Regions from separate parts of the Salipaludibacillus sp. CF4.18 genome, predicted to be linked through region 1. Evidence: riboswitches for the same ligand, from Rfam matches in the RefSeq annotation. Region 1 holds a riboswitch; each other region holds the start of a gene.
The links. Region 1 has a riboswitch for cobalamin ahead of metE (5-methyltetrahydropteroyltriglutamate--homocysteine S-methyltransferase). Riboswitches for the same ligand answer to the same signal wherever they lie in the genome.

Region 1 (8,401 bases):
TTGCGCCGTTACGGGAAAGATGAACCAAAAGGAGATTATAAATTTGGCACTTTTTAAAGATTTAAATATCGAGGAACCAATATTAAAAGCGATCGAGAAAATGGGATTTACGGAAGCAACACCAATTCAGGAACAAGTAATACCTGTTGCAAAAGATGGTAGAGATGTTATTGGACAGGCTCAAACTGGTACAGGTAAGACCGTAGCATTTGGTATTCCTTTGTTAGAATCAGTTGATCCGAAAGCTCGTCATCCTCAAGGTCTAGTATTAGCTCCAACACGTGAGTTAGCTATGCAGGTTTGTGAAGAGTTAAATAAGTTAGGAAAAGAAAAAGGAGTTACAGCTTTGCCAATTTATGGTGGGCAAGAAATTTCGAAACAAATTCGAGGTTTGAAAAAAAATCCACAAATTATTGTTGGTACTCCTGGTCGTTTTATGGATCATATGCGCCGTAAAACAATTCGTCCTGAATATATGAACACAGTAGTATTGGATGAAGCAGATGAAATGTTAAGCATGGGTTTCATTGAAGATATTGAAACGATCCTTAAAGAAGTTCCAGAAGATCGTCGGACGATGTTATTCTCTGCAACAATGCCGAAGCGATTAAAAACAGTTATTAATTCGTTTATGACAAACCCAGTTACTATTGCTATTAAATCAAAGGAAATGACTGTCGAAAATATTGAACAACGATATATTGAAGTGCAGGAAAAGCAAAAATTTGATGCTCTAAGTCATATTTTAGACGTTGATCCACCAGAATTAGCGATTGTTTTTGGTAGAACAAAACGTCGCGTCGATGAATTAACAGAATCACTAGGTATTCGTGGATTCGCTGCTGAAGGTTTACACGGAGACATGAAGCAAGAACGCCGTGATGCAGTTATTCGTAAATTCAAACGTGGAACAATCGAAATTCTCGTAGCTACAGATGTTGCTGCTCGTGGACTAGATGTAAATAATGTTACGCACGTCTTTAACTTTGATCTTCCTCAAGATTCGGAAAGCTACGTTCACCGAATTGGCCGAACTGGCCGAGCAGGAAAAAGTGGTATCGCATTTAGCTTTGTGACGCCAAAAGAACGTGATCATCTTAAAATCATTGAGAAGGTTACTAAAAAAACAATGAAGCGTCAATCTATGCCTACGTATGAAGATGCTTTAGCTGGTCGTCAAGATCGTTCTGTGAATCACTTACAGGAGTCTCTACGTAAAGGTAATTTTGAACATTTAATGGCAGCGGCTAAGTCTTTATTGGCTGAGCATGATGCTGAGACACTTGTCGCAGCAGCTTTGAAAACGATGACGAAAGAGCCAAGTCAGACACCAGTTCGTCTTACAAGCGAAGCTCCTGCCCACTCTAAACGACGTGGCGGCGGAGGTGGCGGAAGCTACGGCGGCGGTGGTAAACGACGTGACGGAGGTGGCGGTTCAAGAAAGCCGAACAGTCGTCCACGCACAGATCGTGATCGCGGTCGAAATAGCGGAAGCAGTAGCAGCAGACCAGCTGCTAAAGTTAAATCATTGGCTTATAAAAAAGAGAGCAGATAATAAAAACTTTTTGAAAGGCCTGCATCATTGGAATAAATCCAAGTGGTGCAGGCCTTTTTTCATTCTTGGTATTGATAATTCAATAGTGCGGCTATTGACAAATAGTCTGAAAAGAAGTAAGATTCAAGGAATTTCATAATGATGAAATAGGTTTGTTTAATTTCTCATGTTTTATTAAAAAAAGACTGAATATTAAACAATTAAAAGGGAATCTGGTGAAAATCCAGAACGGTCCCGCCACTGTATTTAATGAGTGAATTTGATGATGTCACTGGAATTGATTTCCGGGAAGGCCAAATTCATGATGATTTAAAAGTCAGGAGACCTGCCTAGTTCTCAACACTGTCGACCTACGGGAAATAGGGAGGTGTCATTAGTATCTCATACAAATACGTAAGGATATTTTTGCCCCTTTTAGAGGTGGCGAAAATATCCTTTTTTTTCGTTTTGATAGGGAATAGATCCTTTAGGTCATCGTAACTCAAACCGAAGATAATAGTTTTAAAAATGAGAGGGGAAAATAATTTTGCAAACAAGTAATCTAGGTTATCCACGAATAGGGCAAGAAAGAGAATGGAAGAGGGCACTAGAATCCTATTGGCAAGGAGATATTACTGAAGAGATTTTGAATGAAAAAATGAAGCAAATTAGACTATCGCATTTGCAAAAACAATTAGATAGTGGAATTGATCTTATTCCGGTGGGAGATTTCAGTTACTATGATCATGTACTAGACACAGCAATGATGTTTGGAGTTATCCCAGACAGGTTTAAATCAAAGCAAAATGATACACTTGAAACATTTTTTTCGATGGCAAGGGGAAGTGAAGCTGGACAAGCAAGTGAAATGACGAAGTGGTTTGATACAAACTATCATTATATCGTACCTGAATTTGAAGCCTCATGGACTCCACAAGTTAAAGAAAATACAATACTCAAAGCATATAAAGAAGCAAAGAAAGAATTAGGCATTGATGGGAAGCCTGTTATATTAGGACCCTTTACATTCTTGAAACTATCTAAAGGGTATGAGCCTAAGGAATTTTCGACTTTGCTTGATAAATTAACGCCATTATATGAGCAAATTATCAAGGAATTACATGACGAAGGTGCCTCACTTATACAATTAGATGAGCCATCATTAGTGACATCATTGTCGCAAGAAGATATTAATCAATTCAAAGAATTATATAAAAAGCTTACAAAGGCTGTACCAGAAGCTAATATCTTTCTTCAAACTTATTTCGATTCCGTCGATTATTATAGCGAGATTGTCTCTCTTCCAGTTAAAGGACTTGGGTTGGATTTCAAGCATGACAAAGGGAAGAACCTGCAATATATCAAGGAATTAGGTTTTCCAAACGATAAAATTCTTGGAGTTGGCCTAATTGATGGTCGAAATATTTGGAAAGCTGATTTAATGAAATCTGTGCAACTATTAGAAGAATTAAAAGGCTTAGTATCCAGTGAGAGATTACTCATTCAAACTTCTTCAAGTCTTTTACATGTTCCAGTATCCTTAAATCAGGAAGTGAAATTAACAAAAGAACTCAAAGACGGGCTTGCTTTTGCTGATGAAAAATTAGTTGAGCTAAAACTATTAGGTGATCATTTCCGTTCTGGTAGCAAGGAATATTCACAAGACTTTCAAAACCATCAAAAACAAGTAGAGGAATTCAACCAATCTCCTTTCAGAAAAGATATTGAGGCGCAAACACTTGCAGGTATTAAAACAGAGAGAGAGCTCTCTTTTGAGAAACGCAAAGGTCTGCAAGAGAAAAAATGGAATCTGCCATTCTTACCTACTACGACTATTGGAAGCTTTCCCCAAACGAAAGATATGCGTCAAGCAAGAACAAAGTGGCGTAAAGGGGAGCTAGACGACCTTAAATACGAGTCGTTAATTAACGAAAAGATTGAAAAGTGGATAGACATTCAAGAAAAGGTTGGTCTCGATGTTTTTGTACATGGAGAATTTGAAAGAAATGACATGGTAGAGTATTTTGGAGAAAAGCTTGAAGGATTCGCGGTTACTAAGAATGGCTGGGTTCAATCCTACGGGTCTCGTTGTGTGAAGCCTCCGGTGATTTACGGGAATGTAAACTTTGATCAACCAATGACTGTGAAAGAAACAGCATATGCACAAACATTAACGAAGAAACCGGTAAAGGGAATGCTCACAGGTCCTGTAACGATCCTGAACTGGTCATTTGTAAGAGATGACATCTCAAACAAGGAAGTAACCAGGCAAATAGCGAAAGCTCTTGTAGAGGAAATTGAAGCGTTAGAGAATGCAGGGATTGAAATGATTCAAGTAGATGAACCGGCATTGCGAGAAGGACTTCCTCTAAAAGCGGAGGATCAACAGGAATACTTATCTTGGGCTGTTGAATCATTCCGTATAGCAACAGCACACGTTCTTCCAACATCACAAATACATACTCATATGTGTTATTGTGAATTTCACGACATTATCGATTCAATAAATGCATTAGACGCTGATGTTATCTCTATTGAAACATCCCGCAGTCATGGTGAACTAATACAAATATTTAAAACGAATGTATATGAAAAAGGAATCGGGCTAGGTGTTTATGATATTCACAGTCCGCGAATCCCAGAAATAAACGATATGGTTCAGGTAATTGAAAAAGCATTGGAAGTTTTACCTGCGAAATCGTTCTGGGTCAACCCGGATTGTGGTCTTAAGACACGTACAGAGGATCAAACGATCGCAGCACTAGAGAATATGGTGGAAGCAACCAAAAAGGCGAGATCACTCATCTCTGCGAAATAAAAGTTTTATAAGAAAAACGGCATAGCCGTCTTTTATTAAATACAGCGTCAGCTTCCACCGCCACGAGTAGCACCTTCGAATTGCGTGTAGGTGCTACTCGAAAAGAAGGGAGGGTTTCCCTTGATACGCGCGGTGTGAAGGTAGCTGCTAATTTTATAAATTATCTCTTAAAAAAAGGATGGTACCGCAAATTGTTTCATGCGGTACCATCCTTTTTTATTGGTTGTTGTGTTGAATATTAATACGATTGTAGTTTTACTTCGAACAGAGTAATCGAATTCGCTCTAAACGGACGATTTTCTTGGGAACGAAGGATTCTATTTAAAAATCTAGTTCTTCGATAACTTGAATGTCTTCCCCTGAATCCATGAAAGATATTGTTATCTCATCACCAGGTTCAATGAATACTGATCGAGGGTATGAAGATGCGTTAACGGTGAAAATTCGATCTTCCCCTTCTAACAATAGCCTGATTGTAACATTATCTTCCCGGTCCCATTGATAGACTCGTTCAACTGTTGAGGTGATTTCAACCATATCAGTTAATTCACCAGGCACAATATCCTCGTCTATATTTCTGGAGAGTTCTAGTTGATAGGCACCAAAAGCCTCCCGTTTTGTTTCTCCGTGACCATATACATTCTCATCACGTGCACTGACAAGCATCACTTGTCTAAAGACAGAATTACGATCCATTAGAGGAACGACCCATGTATATTGACCATATATATTGTACAAGGATGGTGTTCCTGGAACATAGTCATCACGACGGAATGTACGCTCAGCTAAGTTCATTGCAGTTCGACCGTTTAACATTCCACTAGCATCCCGAAAGTAATTCAGATCTCCGGTTCTTGTATCAAACATTGTAAAACCAACCATGGAATTTGAGGCTTCTTCTCCTTCGTTTTGTAAACGCATATGGTCCGTAAACCAGTTTAGCTGAAGGTCCGCATTGACAACGCCGGTCACAGCATCATCAGCGCCCCATTCAGTAGGTTGTGTAAGCCCTTCTCTGCCAAAAAAGCGGTTAATTAAGCCTTGTTTGTAAATACCAAACCATGTGTTTCTCTCTTCGGCAATGTGAGGAGGGTAAATTCTATTTATCCATGCAGGAGTATTTTCAACATCGTATTTTTCCATTTCTCCACTTGCAGGGTTAATGGTGACGACGCCGTCGACTTCTGCCACACGACGAAATTCAGTGAAATGCCCGTAACTAATAATGTAAAAAGGGTTGCCTTCTTCATCAATTTCAAATGTCGTGTCATGCATAACAATCTCTGGGTATTCTGTGCGAACATGACGCTCTAAATTTTCATGGAAATACGCAGACGGAACATAATTCATTTCAGTATAAACAAGTTCAGGTTCTTCCCGAGGGTTTTCTGCACTCACTCTAATGTAACCCGGAACAAAGTCACTTCGATACCAACGGAAAATACCATCATATTCAATCGGAGTAATCCAATAGAGGGATTCATCCGCCCGTTGAATCCTTGTTTCCCCTAGAGTATAAAAGGCCGGATTTTCTAATTGGCCCATTAAAACATTAGACCGGTATTGGGCATAACTTCTTGGCACAATAGGAATATTTTCTTCATTTACAGGATCCATTTCTTCGACTGTAACTTCTTCTCCATCAGCAAGATCAAATTTTACATCTGCTAAAAATAAAGGTTGTATCAGCCAGAATATAGAGAAACCTACGAGCACTATTAATCCAATAGCAGCACCGGTGGTTGCCTGTTTCTTCCGGAAAGATTTTTTAAACATAAAAATAAGTGTGTTATCAACAATTAATCCAATTCCTATGATAGGTAAATAAGCGGCAATAATAGCAGTTAAGCTTTGGTCGAGCAATCCGAAGTAAAATAAAGATACTCCATATATAATACCTAATATGTAACGGACAGGAATCCATTTACGGAAAAATGCCATTCGCCACCAACTGAGTTCAAGCGGCAAAAATAAAAGTGCTAAAAGCGCACTTACTAAAATCATTTGAGTCATTACCTTCACCTCATCCTTATAATCAATCGTTGTACTGTGTTCAATGATGAACCAATTATCTTGTTTTCTAACTAAATTAATTGAATTCCTTTCATAAATAGTTACGTTTAAAAAAGCAAAAAGTTTCACATAGCATCGCTGCTTCTATTATTTTACCATAGGAACTGTGCGGGGACCTATCGCGAATTCCTTTTTTCAGATACAATGAGAGGTAAGAGTAAGTAGAGAAGGATGATCAATTCATGAGTATGTTCAGGGTAACAGATTTACGTAAAACTTACGGGGAGAAAACATTGTTTAATGACATCTCCTTTTCAATAGAAAAAAAAGACAGAATCGGGCTAATAGGTGTGAATGGAACGGGCAAGTCCTCACTATTAAAAGTGTTATCGGGTATTGAAGGTAAAGAAGGTGGAAAGCTAGACCACTCTAATGACTTTCTCCTGGAATATTTACCTCAGGAGCCAATTTTAGAAGAAGAACTAACTGTTTTGGATCAAGTATATTATGGCAATTCAGCTGTTATGAAAACGCTGAGAGCTTATGAAGAGGCTCAAATTCTTTTAGAAAAGAACCCTAATGATGAAGGGGCTCAAAATAGACTCATTAAAGCTCAAGGAAAAATGGATGATGAAGGTGCTTGGGAAGCTAATACGATTGCCGAAACGGTACTGACGAAACTGGGAGTTCCTGAATATTCAAAAAAGGTTAGTGAGCTTTCCGGGGGCCAAAGAAAAAGGGTTTCGATTGCTAAAGCTCTCATCCAACCAGTGGACTTACTGTTATTGGACGAGCCAACCAACCATCTTGACAATATTACAATAGAGTGGCTAGAAGGTTTTTTATCTAACTATCCTGGTGCCATTATCCTAATTACTCACGATCGCTACTTTCTCAATCGTGTTACAAAACGAATTTTTGAATTAGATCATGGGGAACTTTACCAATATGATGGTAACTATGAGTTGTTTCTTGAGAAGAAGTCATTACGTGAACTAGATGAAGGTAATAAAGAAACAAAACGTCAAAATTTGCTGCGCCGTGAGTTGGCTTGGTTAAGACGGGGAGCGAAGGCTAGATCTACAAAACAAAAAGCACGAAAACAAAGGGTAGAAACTCTTCAGGATGACACACCTAATGCGAAGCTGCAAAATGTAGATTTTTCAATCGGATCCCACAGACTAGGGAAAAAAGTGATTGAATTGGAAAACATCAGTAAATCATATGATGATAAAACACTGGTTAACAAATTAGACTATTTAATTATTCCAGGTGAACGTCTAGGTATTATAGGACCAAATGGGATCGGTAAAACGACGTTATTAAACATGATGGCTGGACGAATCACCCCTGATGAAGGAACTCTTGATATTGGTGAAACGGTTAAAATTGGTTATTACACACAAAATCATGAGGAGATGGATGAGAATCTACGCATGATAGATTATATTAAAGAAACTGCTGAAGTTGTGCATACATCCAAGGGAGAAGTTATTACTGCTGAGCAAATGCTGGAACGCTTTCTCTTTTCAAGATCAGCGCAATGGACTCATATTCGCCGATTGTCTGGTGGCGAAAGACGCAGATTGTTTTTATTAAAGACACTAATGGAAGAACCGAATGTACTGTTTCTGGATGAGCCTACAAACGATCTTGATACACAAACGCTATCCGTACTAGAAGATTATTTAGATCAATTTCCGGGAGTAGTCATTACAGTATCCCATGATAGGTATTTCCTTGACAGAGTGATTGAAAAGCTTCTTGTATTTGAAGGAGATGGAAAAATATCACGCTATTATGGTTCCTATAGTGAGTGGTTAGATTCTGAAAAACAGAAACAGGAAGATTCCTCACCAATTAAAAAAGAAAAAATTAATAATGATGAACCAACAGCAAGCAAAGATAAACCGAAGAAACTGGCCTACAAGGATCAATTAGAATGGGATACGATTGAAGACCGAATCGAAACTTTAGAACAAAAGTTGGAAGGCATTGCTGAAGATATAGAAAAAACGGGCAGCGACTTTGATAAG
Region 2 (8,401 bases), on a different contig from region 1:
CGAAGACCTTTAATCGCGATTGTCGTAAAAATCATGTAGGTTTCCAGGAAAATCCCTAACGCAATATGTAGTTTAAATGCTAGTAAAACCATCGATAAGGAGAGAGCATATACAGTCCCTATCACCGTAAAAGTTAAAAGAACCCCTAATCCTTTTCTTCTTTTAGACGAACCGGCATTCCAACGTTTCTCTAATAATAAAATAAGCTTCCCAATACCGATGACCGGATGAGGAAGCCATTTCGGATCTCCAATGAGCAGATCCAGAATAATTGCCATACATAAAATAATGACACTCGATGAAACAACTATTTCTAACACAGCTATATCTTCCTTTTTAACTCAGATTCAATGGCTTCTCTAGTAGCTTCATATACCATTCGTCCAATCCCTTTTCCGACAAATGTACCTGAACCGGCATAGGGGGTTGCTTCTCCCTGTTGCGTCACTCCAATAAGAAGACTGTCTGTCGATGTGCTTGTAGCTATCGTATTAGTGAAAGGGTCTTTCACTTTTAAATCACTTAAAGCCTTTGTTTTTGCTTCAGTAGCCGACATACAAGCATTTACTAACGCACCATCGGTTAAATGGGCATCTACAAAAACCATTGTGTTAATTGTACCTATTTTGTATTCTCTTTCATAGTCTCCCTCTTGAGAAATATCTACGGCGTTGCCTACTCCTGCAGTTACCACGGTAATAAATTGGATGTTTTCTATCTTTGCAGTTCTGACTACCGCATATTTTAACTGTACCGCCGTCATCATTCCTACAGCCTGCTCAGGAGGTATACCATTATCTCTCATCCATCCTTCTAATTCTTCCTTCGGAGAAGAACAATCATAATTTTTATCTACGTGAAAATTACAATAATGTTTTACCCATTGAATCCCTTCTCCAACCACACCGTTTGAGATCGTACGTAACGGTTGATCAAATTCAAGATGGATAAAATCATCATTCTGCTTCATTTGATAGGCTTTCCCGAGTTCCATTCGTGTTACTGATACTTCATTTCTAGGTGTCATTAAGATCTGTGGTTTCGGTACTTTCGGATGGGACTGCGTGCGAATGTCTACCTCATATAATTTGTTAAGCTGATCTTTTTTTCTAAGTACTTCAACTTCTCCAATATCTAAAAAAGTTCCCTCATGCAATAATGCAATTCGGTCCGCATATAGCGCAGCAATATTAATATCGTGTAAAATGGAAAAAATGGTTAACTGCTTCGTTCGTTGCCATTCTTTCAATAAATCCAGCATATATAAGGAGTGTTTAATATCCAAATGATTGGTCGGTTCATCCAATAATAGTAATAGAGGTTCTTGTGCTAATGCTTTCGCAAGTAATACCCGTTGTTTTTCCCCACCGCTTAGTAACCGGAATTGTTTAAACCGGTACTGTGTAACATTCGCTAATTCCATCACATCACTGATGATGTTCTTATCATACTTAGACAAGCTTTTAAGAATACCCTTTTGAAAAGCATAGCGTCCTAAACTAACAATTTCCTCTACGGTAAAATCAAAGGATACATGCGATTCCTGTGTAAGAACTGCTATTTTGCGTGCCTTTTCCAGTTTAGAAAGGGAAAACAAAGATGTATTGTCCAGTAATATCTCACCGCTCGTCAAAGGCAACGTTCCCGTGATCAACTTAAAAAGTGTTGTTTTTCCACTTCCATTTGGTCCGAGGAGCCCAAAAAACTCTCCTTGTTGTATATCAAAATTAAGTCCTTTAACAATTGGATCATCGGCTGAATATCCTCCAGAAAGATTTTTCACTTCAATCATCTCGTTTTCCCCCTTCCAACTCGGTCTCTGATAAGCAAGAATGCAAATAATGGCGCACCTATTAGTGCTGTAATCACACCGATAGGAAGCTCTTTTGGTGCTATAATTGTTCTGGCAAGGATGTCAGCCAGAATAAGAAAGGATCCTCCCACAAGCATAGATAAAGGGAGAACATGTCGATGATTTGGTCCAGTAACAAGCCTCACCAAATGTGGGATCACTAATCCAACAAATCCAATGGAACCAGAAACAGCGACAGAAGCCCCCGTTAATAAAGATGCTCCGACTAAAATAAAGATCTTACCCTTTTTTACATTCACGCCGATATGCTCCGCAGCATCTTCGCCTAACGCCAATGCATTCAACTCCCGATAATGGATAATCAGCATAAACGATCCTGCTAGCATAAACGGAACAATAAGTTGAACATAACTCCAACCTCTCATTCCTACACTACCATAAAGCCAATAAATGATTTGCATCATCGAATCCCTATCGCCCAAAGCAATAATTAAAGAAATAATAGAGCCTAAAAATGCCCCAATAATAATTCCTGCTAAAATAATCGTTTCGATGGCCATGCTTCGACTGCTTAGTCTCACCAAGCCAAAAACGAGCATGAGTGTCAAAAATCCACAGACAATAGACACGATTGGTAATGTGAAATTCCCCAAACCAATAATAGTGAATTGGAAAAAGATCACAAACACAGCACCTAAAGCTGCACCTGATGAAACCCCAATCGTATAAGGATCCGCCAATGGATTTCTTAACAATCCTTGAAAAGCTGCCCCTGCTAACGCAAGCGAGGCACCTACAAAAAATGCTAATAGTACCCTTGGAAACCTGATATTCCAAATAATCGCTTCTTCATTACCTGGAACTTCCTGCATCCACCCTAAACCTAGCGTTTGATCTGCAATGATATGTAAGATTGTCGGGATTGGGATCGTAACACTACTGTAAAACAAACCAAGGAGGATTGTACTAAGTACAAGCCCCCCACTGAAAATGTATAACCATACTACTCTATTATTCAAAAACTTCCGGGTAGATAACTTCTGCAAGTGTCTCCACTCCTTCAATTAAACGAGGCCCCGGTCTAGTTACTGCATCGCTGTCCACGTCATAAATTTCATCGTTTGCTACAGCGGGAACATTATCCCAACCTTCTCGTGATGTTACTTCTGCAATCGGATCTTCCACATAGTATCCGTACGTAGTTACGATCACATCAGGGTTTAACGTAACGATTTCTTCTTCCGTTAAGCTAACCCATCCCTCTTGGTCCTCGGCAGCGTTTACTGCATGAATAGCTTCAAGCATTTCATGCATGAACGTACCTGTCCCGGTTGTAAAGATATCAGGTGATGGTGCAACTTCTATCCAAACCTTTTTTCTTTCATCTTCTGGGATGTCACTAGTCGCTTCTGTTAAAGCAGTGAGTCTTTCTTCCATATCTTCAATAATCGCTTCTGCTTCTTCCAATGTACCAGTCGCATCGCCGATAAGACGCATGGAATCATAAGCACCCTCGAAAGATGTAGCTCCCCCAATTACAAGAACATCAATCCCTGCCTCTTCATACTGCTCAAGAATTTCTGGGTGATTCTCAAAATGATAATCCGTTACAAGAGCTAAATCAGGTGCCAACGATAAAATGAGCTCGGCATCCATATCCTGCGCCCCTACAACTTCAATATCTTCCACTTCGGGAGGATAATTATCATATTCGGAAACTCCTACAAACTTATCGCCTAAACCAAGTGCAAAAGAGATTTCCGTATTACTTGGCTGAAGTGATACGATGGATTCTGGTTCAGATTCGATCGTTACCTCGTTACCAGCATCATCTGTTACTGTTACCGGAAATTCTTCAGCATCTGCCGTTTCATTCGCGCCATTGTTTTCCGTTGTTTCATTCGAGTTATTAGCTGCCGTATTTTCGTTTTCTTCCGTGTCTACTGCGGCTTCATTCGTAGTCTCTTCTACCTCAGTATTTGTATTACCGTTATTACCACATGCAACGAGCATACTCACTGCACCCATGAAAATTAAACTTCCTTGTCCCCATTTTTTAATCATACCTGTCATTTTTGTTTCCTCCTCTTAACTATCTGTAAATAAAACAAAAAAAGCGCAAATCCATAAGGAAAGGCACTAAGAATAAAATGCATGTGTGTAGACGGGGTTTGACAATAAAAATTCTATTAATAATAACAGAAAATGCCATGCATTTTAAACTTCCTTTCCTCGAAGGAGCTTAAAAACGAATAGGCAGGTCTCCTGACTCACGTCTTTTTGGAAAATCCGTTTCTCCTTCCCATGCCGACAGCACAGTGGAATTGCTAAACAGATTCTAGACGTTTACAGTGGCGGGACCGTGTTGGATTTTCACCAACTTCCCTTTTCACCCTTTACGTTTAGCAAAAGCCGCTACGCGAACTTTCGTTAATATAAAGGGAACCTATTTGTTCTATATGTAATTTGCTTCTTTGCTCTATCAGTCATTATAAGTTAGTTTTTACAAAAAGTAAATTTAATTTTCAGCGTTTCCTTTCTCCGCGTCAGAGACACCTGCAGAAGAAAACGTAGCCATTTCACGCAAGATTCTGGTAGAGGCTTCTAAGATAGGAAAAGCCATTGCAGCCCCTGTCCCTTCCCCTAATCTGAAATTCAAGTTCAATAATGGTTTCGCATCTAGTAATGCTAATGCAAATGTATGGCCAGCCTCTTGTGAGTGATGTCCAAAAATTAAATATTCTCTTACGTTACTGCATAATTTAGTCGCTAAAATCGCAGCTACTGTTGAGATAAATCCATCAACGAGAATTGGTGTTTGTCGAGAAGCACCACCTAGCATCGCACCAACCATTGCTGCAATTTCCAGACCACCTACTTTTGCTAAAATATCCAAAGGGTCATCCTTTGCCGGACGACGATCTGCAAGTGCTTGTTCAATAACACGCTGCTTTTTAATTAACGTTTCTGAAGAAATCCCTGTGCCAGTCCCAACAACCTTTAATACTTCTGCCCCACTAACGGCAGCTAAGATTGCACTACTGCTTGTTGTGTTTCCGATGCCCATTTCTCCAAGAATCAAGCTTTTAGCACCTTGACCGATCACTTTTTCAGACATGTTAATTCCTACACGTATTGCCTTTTCTACTTCTACTTTTGTCAAAGCATCCTCTTCAGCAAAATTTTTCGTACCAAAACCGATTTTCTCTTTGACAAGACCATCCCTGGTAATGGTTTCAGCGACACCGACATCAACAACTTCCAAAAAGGCTCCTAACTGATTCGCCAAAACATTTATCGCTGATCCTCCGTCCAGGAAATTATGAACCATTTGTGCAGTTACCGCTTGAGGAAATGCTGATACCCCTTCGTTAACCACTCCATGATCTCCAGCAAAAACGATAATAGCCGGTGGAGTCACTTGTGGAAAATTTTCTCCTGTTATTTCCGCTAATTGAACGACCAACTCTTCTAATTTCCCTAAACTACCGGGCGGCTTTGTCAACGTATCCAAATATGCTTCAACTTCCTTTGTTATCGATTTATCGACGGCCTTAATTTTTTTAATTGTTTGTTCCATCATCTAGCCCCTCCATCCTAGTTGTCCCTTTCCGAATCCGAAAACTCTTTCATCTTCTTTTCAATCAAGGCCATATCCAGACTTTTTTCAACAACCATTGCCAAATCTGAGAACGCTTTTTCTTTAATAGCCTCGAACGGCTTTCTATCATGGATAGGTGGTAAACCTAATCTGGTTCTTAGATCGTTTAGAATTTCTATCCGTAATAAATCATTGTGAAAGATATGATGGAAATACGTACCTATACAGCGTTGATCTGCTTGAATAAAACCATCATGACGACCGTCTGCTAATTGTATAAACGGTAATGAATATTTGTCCTCATATGTGGAATCACCCATATGTATTTCAAATCCTTTTACAGGAAGTTCACGATTGGAGTATCGTGCATTTCCTTCTGACAGAATCGTCACCTTTTCTTCTAAGAGTTGAGTATGTAACCCTTTGATCAACCCTAACCCATTCGTTTCTTTCGTGGCTGATTCAATCCCAAATGAATCTTCTATTTTCTCCCCCAGCATTTGATACCCTCCACATATGCCGATAATTGAGCTTTTGCCTGTTTCCACAAGGGTGATAATCTTATCGGCCATACCTAGTGCTCGAAGAAATTCCAGATCTTCTATTGTATTTTTACTTCCAGGCATAATGATCAAATCCGGCTGTCCAATTTCCTCTTTCTTTTTCACAAACCGAACATGACAGTCTTCCTCTTGAAACAGTGGATCAATATCTGTGAAATTAGAGATTCTCGGATATTGTATAACCGCGATATCGATATCCTTTGTCGTATCTTTTAAAGCTGTATATGTATCCAAAACGACAGAATCTTCCGCTTCAATATTCAAATCTTTTACGTGAGGAATCACTCCTAAGACTGGAAGGCTTGTGTATTCTTCAAACCATTTTAATCCTGGTTCCAATAATGAAAGATCACCTCTGAATTTGTTGATAATTACTCCAATAACGCGTTTTCTGTCTTCAGGATCAAGAAGCTGTAATGTACCAACCAGACTAGCGAATACCCCTCCCTTGTCGATATCGCCAACTAAGACAACTGGGGCATTTGTCATCCTTGCCACACGCATATTGACAAGCTCTCGATCATTTAAATTAACCTCTGCCGGGCTTCCTGCTCCTTCTATAATTATCCTGTCATACTCTTGGGTTAACGCTTGGTAAGATTCCCGAATAAGCATTAATCCTTGTTCATAAAAGTCCGTTCGATAAGAATCGGCTTCCATGTTTTGGTATGGCTTTCCATGAACAACTATTTGGGATCGACTTTCGCCGGTAGGTTTAATCAAAATCGGATTCATATTTGTCGAAGCCAAAATCCTTGCCGCTTCAGCCTGAACCCCTTGAGCACGGCCAATTTCCTTTCCGTCCAGTGTAATATACGAATTTAATGCCATGTTTTGTGATTTAAACGGAGCCGTTTTAAAGCCTTTATCGGCAAAAATCCGACATAAGGCAGTAACGACAATACTTTTTCCAGCATCCGAATGCGTTCCTTGAACCATGAGAGGTTGGCTTTTACCCAACTTGAGTCCCCCTTTCACTTTTTAGAATTCAATCCCTTTCACTGCTGGAATACCTTCATCATAGTAGTGCTTTTCTGGTTCCATCACTGAAACGAGGTCTGCAATATCCTTGATCTCCTTTTTTGCATCTCTTCCAGTAATCACTAGGTGAACATGATTAGGTCTGTTCTTGATCATATCAATCACTTCCGTGAGAGGTAACACATCGTCAATTGGAAACTTTTCCAGTGCTAACGCGTTATTTAATTCATCCAAGATAACGACATCATATTCTCCACTCATTACCGCAGCTTTCGCTTTAGGCCATCCGATTCTTAACGCTTCCCGATGTTCTTCCGGTGTTTTAGTCCATGTGAACCCAATGCCGAGCTGTGTCATTTCTACACCAAGTTTTTTTAATGCAATTTGCTCTCCGTAAGATCGCTCAGGCGATTTGATAAATTGAAAAATTCCAACACTCATTCCTCTCCCGATACTTCGAAGAGCCAGTCCTAATGCCGATGTTGTTTTACCTTTTCCGTGCCCTGTAAAAACGAGGGTCAAACCGTGTTTTTTCTGTTCATTCATTTTTTTGCCTCCTAAAATTGTATACTAAATGTATAAGTTCATTCTATCTTATAACTAACTCTTGCAACCAACTTATTGTTTGCACTTCCAAAACTTAAAGTAATTGTAGTTGGATTAGGTAATATCATCAACACTTTATTATGAAGTTTAGTGAAACAAGATTGTATTTCTGCCTAAGCTTCGGTATGATAATAGTGTGGAAAACCGTTTGCACAAATTATATCAAAAGAATTTCACTTTTATAAAATTTAAAAAATAAATCTATATTATAGAATATACGAGGTGGAGAAAATGGAGAGATTTTGGTGGAAAGAAGCTGTTGGATACCAAGTGTATCCCCGTAGTTTTCAAGATAGTAATGGAGATGGGATTGGCGATCTTCAAGGTATTATTCAACGATTGGATTATTTACAGGACCTTGGTATTAATTTTATTTGGATCTGTCCTATGTACAAATCACCTTTGGATGACAATGGATATGACATTTCTGATTATCAGGATATCTTAGAGGATTTTGGCACTATGGCTGATTTTGATGAGCTTCTTGAACAATGTCATGTGCGAGGAATTAGGTTAATTATTGACCTCGTTTTGAATCATACAAGCGATGAACACCCTTGGTTCATAGAATCCCGAACATCTAAAACCAATCCTAAACGTGACTGGTACATTTGGCGCGACGGAAAAAAAGAAAAAGAGCCGAATAACTGGGAAAGCATATTTGGTGGGTCTGCATGGGAGTATGATTCAAAAACGGATCAATATTTTCTTCACGTGTTTTCTCGAAGACAACCTGATTTGAATTGGGAAAATTCTGAAGTACGTTCCGCCCTTTATGACATGGTTAATTGGTGGCTCGATAAAGGAGTTGACGGATTCAGGATAGATGCAATTAGT
Region 3 (8,401 bases), on a different contig from region 1:
GATGGAAATAAAGGATCAACTTCGAAGACAATTGAAGTGGAAAGAACAAGCGGAAAGACTTCAAACGCAAATTAATAATAAGAAAGAAATCACTTCCATTCTTGCAGAAAAACTTGCAGATGAAAAAGAAGACATCGAAAGCTTAAGAAATCTCTCCATTGCAAATATCTTTTCAACGATCGCTGGCAATAAACAAGAGAAATTATTGGCTCATGAAAAAGAAGTAATCGAAGCGAAATTAAAATACCAAGAAGCCTATAAGGTTTTATCTGAATTAAAAGAAGAGCAACAAGAATATTTATTAAAAATAAAGGAATTGGGAGACCTAAATTCTATTTACTCTAAGATGTTAGACCGGAAAGAAAAGCTCATTCATGATGAGCAGAGTATTTGGAGTCAAGCTCTTTTTGATCTGACCGAAGCTGAGGTTGATGTATTGGGCGGGCTGCAAGAATATGAAGAAGCAATCGAAGCAGGAGGGATTGCCCAGCTGGCACTAGGTGACGCAAAAACCTCTTTTGAGAAAGCTAAAGGTTGGTCAACGTTCGATATGTTTGGTGGAGGCGTTATCTCAACTTCGATGAAGCACAGTCATTTGGATACTGCTAAAAACACGGTTCATGAAGCCGAAAAACGATTAAGACAATTTCAAGATGAATTGTTGGACATTCAAAACCATATGAAAATAGATCTAAATATGAGTGAACTATTAACTTTTGCAGATTATTTTTTCGATGGAATCGTCATAGATTGGATGGTCCACAATAAAATTACCCAAGCAATGACCCAAATTGAAGAAACATTTGACTTAGTGACAAGAACGTTAAAAAAACTGGAAGAAGAACAAATACTACTACGTGAAAAAATCGACGAATTATCATTAGAAAGAATAAAACTTATCGAACAAGCTTAGTTGTCGATAAAATAATTATGTAAACTAAAATAGAATGGGTGAAATGGTAGATGACTGAAAAGGAGAAAATGATCGAGGGAGAGATGTATTTTTCCAATGACCCCGAATTACTTGAGTTAAGAGAAAGAGCCAGAGATTGGATGAAAAACTTTAGTGAACTTCCGATTAGAGCCTATAAACAAAAAGAATTGATGATACAAGAGTTTTTTGGTCATGCTGGAAATACCCCCTTCATCGAAGCGCCTTTACGATGCGACTATGGCTTCAATATATATGTTGGGGATGATTTTTTTGCGAATTTCAATTGTACACTTTTAGACGTCTGCAGAATTGATATAGGGGACCGCTGTATGCTGGCTCCTAATGTTCAACTATATACGGCCACTCATCCCATCGATCCTGTTCAAAGAGCTTCAGGTTTAGAATATGGTAAACCAATAAAAATAGGAAACGATGTTTGGATTGGCGGGGGTGCAATAATTAATCCAGGTATAGTAATTGGAAACAATGTTGTTGTCGCTTCAGGTTCCGTTGTGACGAAGAATGTTCCTGACAATGTAGTAGTCGGGGGCAATCCCGCTGCAGTCATTAGATCCATCGAGCTCTCAGAGTAATATAATTAGAATTTGTATAGGAGGCATACTTGTGAAACTATTTGTTTACGGAACGTTACGAAAAGGACAGAGTAATAATCAAATAATCGAGAATGCAAGTATTTTTTCTGCGCAAGCCCGAATAAAAGGAAAACTATATGACACAGGGTATGGGTATCCAGCCTTGGTTTTAAAAGGAGATACCTATGTGTTTGGTGAAATTCATGAGGTGGATGATAAACTACTCCCTAAATTAGATATGCTTGAAGGTTATGATGAATCAAGGTCAGATAACCTTTATTATCGAACTAAAAAAAAGATTGAAACAGATAAAGGTGCAGTAGAAGCCTGGGTATACGTTATTGAACATCAACACGAACAAGAATCGAACCCGCTTGTTCCGTTCCAAGATTGGAGTATCTACCAATGGTATGCATCTGTAAAAGAAGTTAATTATTTTGCGTACGGTTCGTGTATGGATTTGGAAAGAATCGAGAAGGCTGGAATGAAACAAGAATTTTCAAACGTAGTTGGTATTGGAACATTAGACTCTCATACGATGGATTATTTAATTTCTCAAAATGATGGGGGACGGGCGGATATCATTGAGTCGGATGTTACTGATAAGGTAGAAGGGATCATTTATGCAGTTTCAAAAAAGGCCATCGATTACCTTTTTCATCGGGAAGGCGTGCACTCTGGAAACTACCGCCCTATACTAATTAACATTCAAACAGAACAAGGAACACTTAAGGAGGTCTTGTCATTCACCGTCATACATAAGGAGACCTCCTGTGCACCGCCAAAGCACTATTCAACAGAAATTTTGCGAGGTGCTAAAGACAGATTATCAGCAGGTTATTATAAAAAACTGGAGAAAAACTTAGATATTCTTACTAAAAATTCAAATAATCGTTAAAGAGATGGCTGTCACATAGGTTGCCAAATGATTTCGCCTTTCTTTTCTTCTGGTTCTAATTCCACGTGAAAACGATGTTTTTTATAGAAATACTCTAAACGATCTACATGTCCCCAATCGCGCTTTGAAATCGCACCGGAAATAGCACGTATATTTTTACGTTCCGCTGTGTACTCTTTCAGAAATCTCATACAAACAGAGCCAAAGCCAAGGTTTTCTTTACCACGAATATCATCTATATGGACACAGAAGTCATCTTTGTAATGAGCGTGTATTGAGAAATCCCATTTCCCTTGGTAAGGTTTTTCACAATCATGAGCCATAACTTTACAAATATTTCCGTCATCACTGACATAAATAATGACCCACTTATTTTCTTTTGTTTCATCTATTCCGAGTACATCATGGTGTTTAGAGATTTCCTTCATATTTTGCTGCATACGAAATACTTGAAATTCTAATTCTTCTAATTCACTGAAACGATCTTCTTTCGTTTTTTCCTGCTTTGAATCAAAAGCAGTTGGATAATAAAGCATTAGATTCACCTTTCTTATAAAAATTTCAATTCTACACTCACAAGTTTAGTATTCTACTAAAAACGACACTTAAATTCAAGGGTTAAATTATATTTTTATTTATTAAAAAAGAAAGATTGCATCCCCAAAAAAAGTAAGATAGAATAGTAGGATAATCAAGATATCGTATTTCGTTAAATTATAAATCTATATCTTGTATGTTAATTTCATATTAATAAGAAAATTAGGTGCCTGGATTACTAGGCTTAATCGGGAATTCGGTGTAAATCCGAAGCTGTCCCCGCAACTGTAAATGTGGACGATTTGAGGGAACCACTGTATAAATTTGTCATCTTTTGATGGTGATTATACAGGAAGGCTCAAAGTAGGATGAAGCAAAGTCAGGAGACCTGCCTTATTTTCTTAGTTTCTGATCTTCGGGGGTTGAGCATGAGAAACGGTAGAGGATTCAAGCAGATGATTTTTTCGTGTGATCTTGAACGTCGTTCGTTATCCCCCTCTTACCGTTTTATGTTACCTTCCCACCGATTGGGAAGGTTTTTTTGTTTTAATCTTTTATGCTATCCAGCATCTAAAATAGAGGATTAAACTTCTCCCAGTGAGACGAGACGGTACCGCTTTTCTACTTTGAAAGGATGAGATGAATGGTAAACACAACAGTTATAAGAAATGATATAAAAACAGGAATCAAAAATTTACAAACTCGATTTCCTGATTTATCATGGGAGGCATTTCAAACCCGTATTGATCACATTGATGCCGGCAGTGGTAAAAATAAATCGGCATATGTACTAGGTGCTCTAGATCAATTACATGCAGAGGAATCAAATTGGACATACGTGGCAGCTGATCTTTATGCTAAGCAGTTATACGAAGAAGTGGAATTGAACCGTTCTTTTCCTGCTTATGAGAATTTCTCTGGTTTCATCAACAAGCTGGTTGATGAAGGTTTTTACAAAAAAGAACTAGCCGACAACTATTCAGCAAAAGAACTCATCGAAATTGAAGCAGTAATCAACCATAAGCAGGATGAGTTATTTACATACATTGGACTCAAAACATTAGCTGATCGATATTTAGCTCGTACACACGATGGCAGGCTTTTAGAATTGCCGCAAGAAAGATTTATGGTCATTTCGATGAGTTTAATGATCAAAGAACCAGAATCACAACGATTAGCACTTGTTAAAGAAGCTTATTGGGCATTATCTAATCTTTACATGACCGTTGCTACACCGACTCTCGCTAATGCAGGGAAAACGCATGGTCAGCTTTCTAGTTGCTTCATAGATACAGTGGATGACAGCTTACGAGGAATATTTGATAGCAATACCGATGCAGCTACTGTCAGTAAAAACGGTGGTGGACTTGGTATTTACATGGGTAAAATCCGCGCTAAAGGTTCTTCGATTAAAGGGTTTAAAGGGACGTCTTCAGGTGTACTACCTTGGATGAAGCAATTAAATAATACTGCTGTCAGCGTCGATCAATTAGGCCAGAGACAAGGAGCCATTGCTGTTTATCTTGATGTTTGGCACAAAGATATCTTTTCATTTTTAGATGCAAAGCTTAACAATGGTGATGAGAGACAACGTACCCACGATTTATTTACTGGGGTGACATTGCCTGATTTATTTATGGAAAAAGTCGAAGAACGGGCTGACTGGCATTTATTTGACCCCCATGAAGTTCGAACAGTGATGGGGTTCTCTTTAGAGGATTTTCACGATGAAGAAAAGGGTAAAGGACAATTCCGCCAGCGTTATGAAGAATGTGCAGCAAATGAAAAGTTATCCAAGGACACGGTTCCTGCTATTGACATTATGAAGCGAATTATGGTTTCTCAGCTTGAAACAGGGACTCCTTATATGTTTTATCGTGACACGGTAAACAGAATGAATCCAAATCAGCATAAAGGGATGATATATTCTTCTAATTTATGTACGGAAATTATGCAAAACATGAGTTCCACAACAGTCGAAGAAGAAGTGACCGAAGATGGCATGATGATTACCAAGAAAAATCCAGGTGATTATGTAGTGTGTAATTTAAGTTCTATTTCCCTTGCAAAAGCTGTGCAGGAAAACGTGCTTGAAAGACTGATAAATATTGAAGTTCGGATGCTTGACAATGTGATTGATCTTAACACAATCGAAGTGCCTCAAGCTCAAATCACCAATCAAAAATACCGTGCTATCGGACTAGGCACATTTGGTTGGCATCATTTACTTGCTGAATTGAAAATAACTTGGGAATCAGAGGAAGCTGTCTCTTACGCAGATGAACTTTATGAAAAAATTCACTACTATACGATGAAAGCAAGTATGAAACTAGCAAAAGAAAAAGGACCTTATCCAGCTTTTGACGGCTCTGATTACGCAACCGGCTCTTATTTTAAGAAACGGGGATACGAGTCTGAGAAATGGAGAGAGCTTCAAGAAGAAGTAAGGTTGTCTGGTCTTCGTAATGGATATCTGATGGCGGTGGCACCAAACTCCAGTACTTCCTTAATCGCAGGTTCCTCGGCTTCGATTGATCCTATTTTCAAAAAAGAATATGCCGAGGAGAAAAAGAATTACAAGATTCCTGTCACTGCGCCAAATTTATCAAAGGAAACAACCTGGTACTATAAGCCAGCTCACACGATTGATCAGCATTGGAGTATTAAACAAAATGGTGCCAGACAAAAGCATATTGATCAATCTATTTCATTTAATTTATATGTAAAAAATAATATAAAAGCAAAAGAACTGCTAGGTCTTCATTTAGCTGCTTGGGATAATCAACTGAAAACAACATATTACGTACGTTCCACATCAAGCGAGCTCGAAGATTGTGACAGTTGTTCTAGTTAATCATCTGTTTTACTAATGGAGGAATAGAAAATGACGAAGCTTACACAAAGAAAACTATACGATGTTAATGCTCCTAATGCGTCAACAGGAATTATCCTGGGAGAAAGTTCCAATATTTTAAACTGGGATGATGTACGCTTTAAATGGGCATATCCACTTTATAAAAACATGCTAGGTAACTTTTGGACTCCTTTTGAGATCAATATGAGTACGGACGTAAAGCAATTTAAATCACTTACACCGCCAGAAGAAGATGCTTTTAAGAAAATCATTGGACTACTTGCATTTTTGGATAGTGTTCAAACAGATTATGCGATGCACGTTTCGAAATATTTAACGGATTCCAGTTTAAATGCACTCATGACCGTGCTAGCATTTCAGGAAGTTGTCCACAATCAAAGTTATTCTTATGTCTTATCCAGTCTTGTAAATAAAAATGAACAAGATGAGATTTTCGAGTATTGGAAACATGATCCAATCTTAAGAGAAAGAAATGATTTTATTGCTGAGGGCTATGAAGCATTTGTTGAGAATCCAACGCCACGAACGCTATTAGAATCCATTGTTTATGATGTAATTTTAGAAGGACTTAATTTCTATTCTGGATTTAGTTTCTTTTATCACTTAGCACGAAATCAAAAAATGGTTTCCACATCAACCATGATCAATTATATAAACCGCGATGAGCAGCTACACGTATTTCTTTTTGCGAATATCTTTAAAGAGTTACGAAAAGAAAACCCTGAATTACAAACGGAAGAAATCGATCAGTTTGTAAAAGATACGTTTATTAAAGCTGCCGAACTTGAAATAAAATGGGCTAATTATATTATTGGCGAGAAGATCCCTGAAATTCCAATTCAAGATCTAGAAGATTATATTAAGTTCATGGCAAACAAACGTGTGAACGAACTTGGTATTGAGAGACCTTTTGAAGGATATCGCTCCAATCCGATGAAGTGGATTAAAGTTTATGAAGATGTAAATCAAGGGAAGACCGATTTCTTTGAACAAAAATCCAGACAATATACCAAGGTCTCAGAAGATAACGACTTTGATGATTTATAAGAAAAACGGCATAGCCGTCTTTTATTTAAAATAGCTGCTTTCTTAATCTAACCAGCGATAGCCTCAGTAAAAAAGTTAAAGACATCTAGTGTCTTTAACTTTTTTATATTTTGAAGAAGTTTTTCACGAATTCAGCCTTAGAGTAAATCATGGCAGATTTCTTTACTTTTTGAATCGTCTAGCGTAGCTTTGAGATAGACATCATGATAAAAAATCAAAAGGAGGAAAAAGGAATGACACAGCGATCAAAACAAGAAATTTCAGATTTTTTAAATCGTGCAGAAGTCACTTCTGTAGGGACTTCCAACATGGGTACTCCCAGACAACGAATGATGCATTATGCTGTAGACGAATCTTTTAATGTCTATGTAACGAGTATGAAAGGTGATCCGAAAGTTATTCAATGGAGTAATATTCCAGAAACAGCTATGTTGATCCATCAAGGTCAAACATTTATGGAAATGGAAGAGTGTGAAATTATTGGACGAGCTTCAGTCGTTCGTTCCGAAGAGGAAAGAGCAAAAGCAGCCAAACTTCTTGGACCCAGATCCCCAATTGTTGCACAGTTCCAGGAGCTGGATGCCGTCGATCGACTGGAATTCATAAAAATATTACCATATACAGTAAAATATAGATTTGTCCCTGAAATTCTTCAAGGGGAAGCTCCTACAGTTATTGAATTAAAAGAAAATCAAGCTAAGTCAACAGATAAACAAGATTTAAAATCGCGTTTTAATGCTTGGAAAGAAGCAATTAGACCGCTATCATTAACTGCTTCATTTATTCCTATTGTTATTGGTGGCGCAATGGCCTTCGCACTTACTGATTTCTTTAATTGGTCATTATTTATTCTAACGTTACTTGGAGGTCTTATGGTCCAAGCTGGTACGAATATGATTAACGACTGGAAAGATGCAGAAAGGGATACTGAAAACACTCAAGGAATCCGTCCATTTACTGGTGGTTCAAAAATGATTCAACTAGGTCTTATTTCCAAGGCGGATATGGGGTTTTTCGGCATCCTACTAACTATAATCGCCGGTTTAATAGGTTTATTTCTAACCTTTCAGAGTGGTTGGGGAATAGCACCTTTAATCGGTTACGGATTAATCGCTGGTTTCTTTTATACGAATGGGAAAGATAGGTTTTCATTCATTAATTTATCTGTCGGGGTTGCCGAAGTGTTAATTGCAACTACCTATGGTGTGGCAATGATGCTAGGTGCTTTCTATGTTCAAACAGGAATGTACTCTACAGAGGTATTACTCATTTCTATACCAGTAGCTTTACTAATCACGAACGTTCTGTTAATTAATCAATTTCCAGATGCAACTGCTGATGAAGCAACCGGTAAAAATACCTTGGTAGTCAGGCTTGGCAAAAAAGGGGCAAAGAATGTACTTCTTTCATTATTTATCATTGGATATGGAGTAATTGCCTTTCTTCCACTTGTCGGTTTTGCACCTTATACCATCTTTATTTCGTTTTTATCCTTGCCGTTTATGCTTCAAGCAATT

Region 2: linked by a shared signal. The riboswitch ahead of ACHABW_RS22615 (ABC transporter substrate-binding protein) and the one ahead of metE (5-methyltetrahydropteroyltriglutamate--homocysteine S-methyltransferase) in region 1 are both predicted to bind cobalamin.
Region 3: linked by a shared signal. The riboswitch ahead of ACHABW_RS10550 (ribonucleoside-diphosphate reductase subunit alpha) and the one ahead of metE (5-methyltetrahydropteroyltriglutamate--homocysteine S-methyltransferase) in region 1 are both predicted to bind cobalamin.

Annotation. Positions count from the first base shown of each region.
Region 1 is NZ_JBIMEV010000044.1:29,001-37,401, forward strand. It holds gene ACHABW_RS19760 (DEAD/DEAH box helicase) at 44-1,555, shown strand; cobalamin riboswitch at 1,687-1,902, shown strand; gene metE (5-methyltetrahydropteroyltriglutamate--homocysteine S-methyltransferase) at 2,079-4,352, shown strand; gene ACHABW_RS19770 (hypothetical protein) at 4,674-6,494, opposite strand; gene ACHABW_RS19775 (ABC-F family ATP-binding cassette domain-containing protein) at 6,608-8,401, shown strand, end outside.
Region 2 is NZ_JBIMEV010000064.1:4,806-13,206, forward strand. It holds gene cbiB (adenosylcobinamide-phosphate synthase CbiB) at 1-320, opposite strand, end outside; gene ACHABW_RS22605 (adenosylcobinamide amidohydrolase) at 323-1,792, opposite strand; gene ACHABW_RS22610 (FecCD family ABC transporter permease) at 1,789-2,859, opposite strand; gene ACHABW_RS22615 (ABC transporter substrate-binding protein) at 2,825-3,886, opposite strand; cobalamin riboswitch at 4,052-4,245, opposite strand; gene cobT (nicotinate-nucleotide--dimethylbenzimidazole phosphoribosyltransferase) at 4,332-5,393, opposite strand; gene ACHABW_RS22625 (cobyric acid synthase) at 5,411-6,937, opposite strand; gene cobO (cob(I)yrinic acid a,c-diamide adenosyltransferase) at 6,959-7,504, opposite strand; gene ACHABW_RS22635 (glycoside hydrolase family 13 protein) at 7,796-8,401, shown strand, end outside.
Region 3 is NZ_JBIMEV010000013.1:5,921-14,321, forward strand. It holds gene ACHABW_RS10530 (hypothetical protein) at 1-913, shown strand, start outside; gene ACHABW_RS10535 (sugar O-acetyltransferase) at 964-1,527, shown strand; gene ACHABW_RS10540 (gamma-glutamylcyclotransferase) at 1,559-2,425, shown strand; gene ACHABW_RS10545 (hypothetical protein) at 2,437-2,961, opposite strand; cobalamin riboswitch at 3,170-3,372, shown strand; gene ACHABW_RS10550 (ribonucleoside-diphosphate reductase subunit alpha) at 3,606-5,816, shown strand; gene ACHABW_RS10555 (ribonucleotide-diphosphate reductase subunit beta) at 5,847-6,884, shown strand; gene ACHABW_RS10560 (prenyltransferase) at 7,118-8,401, shown strand, end outside.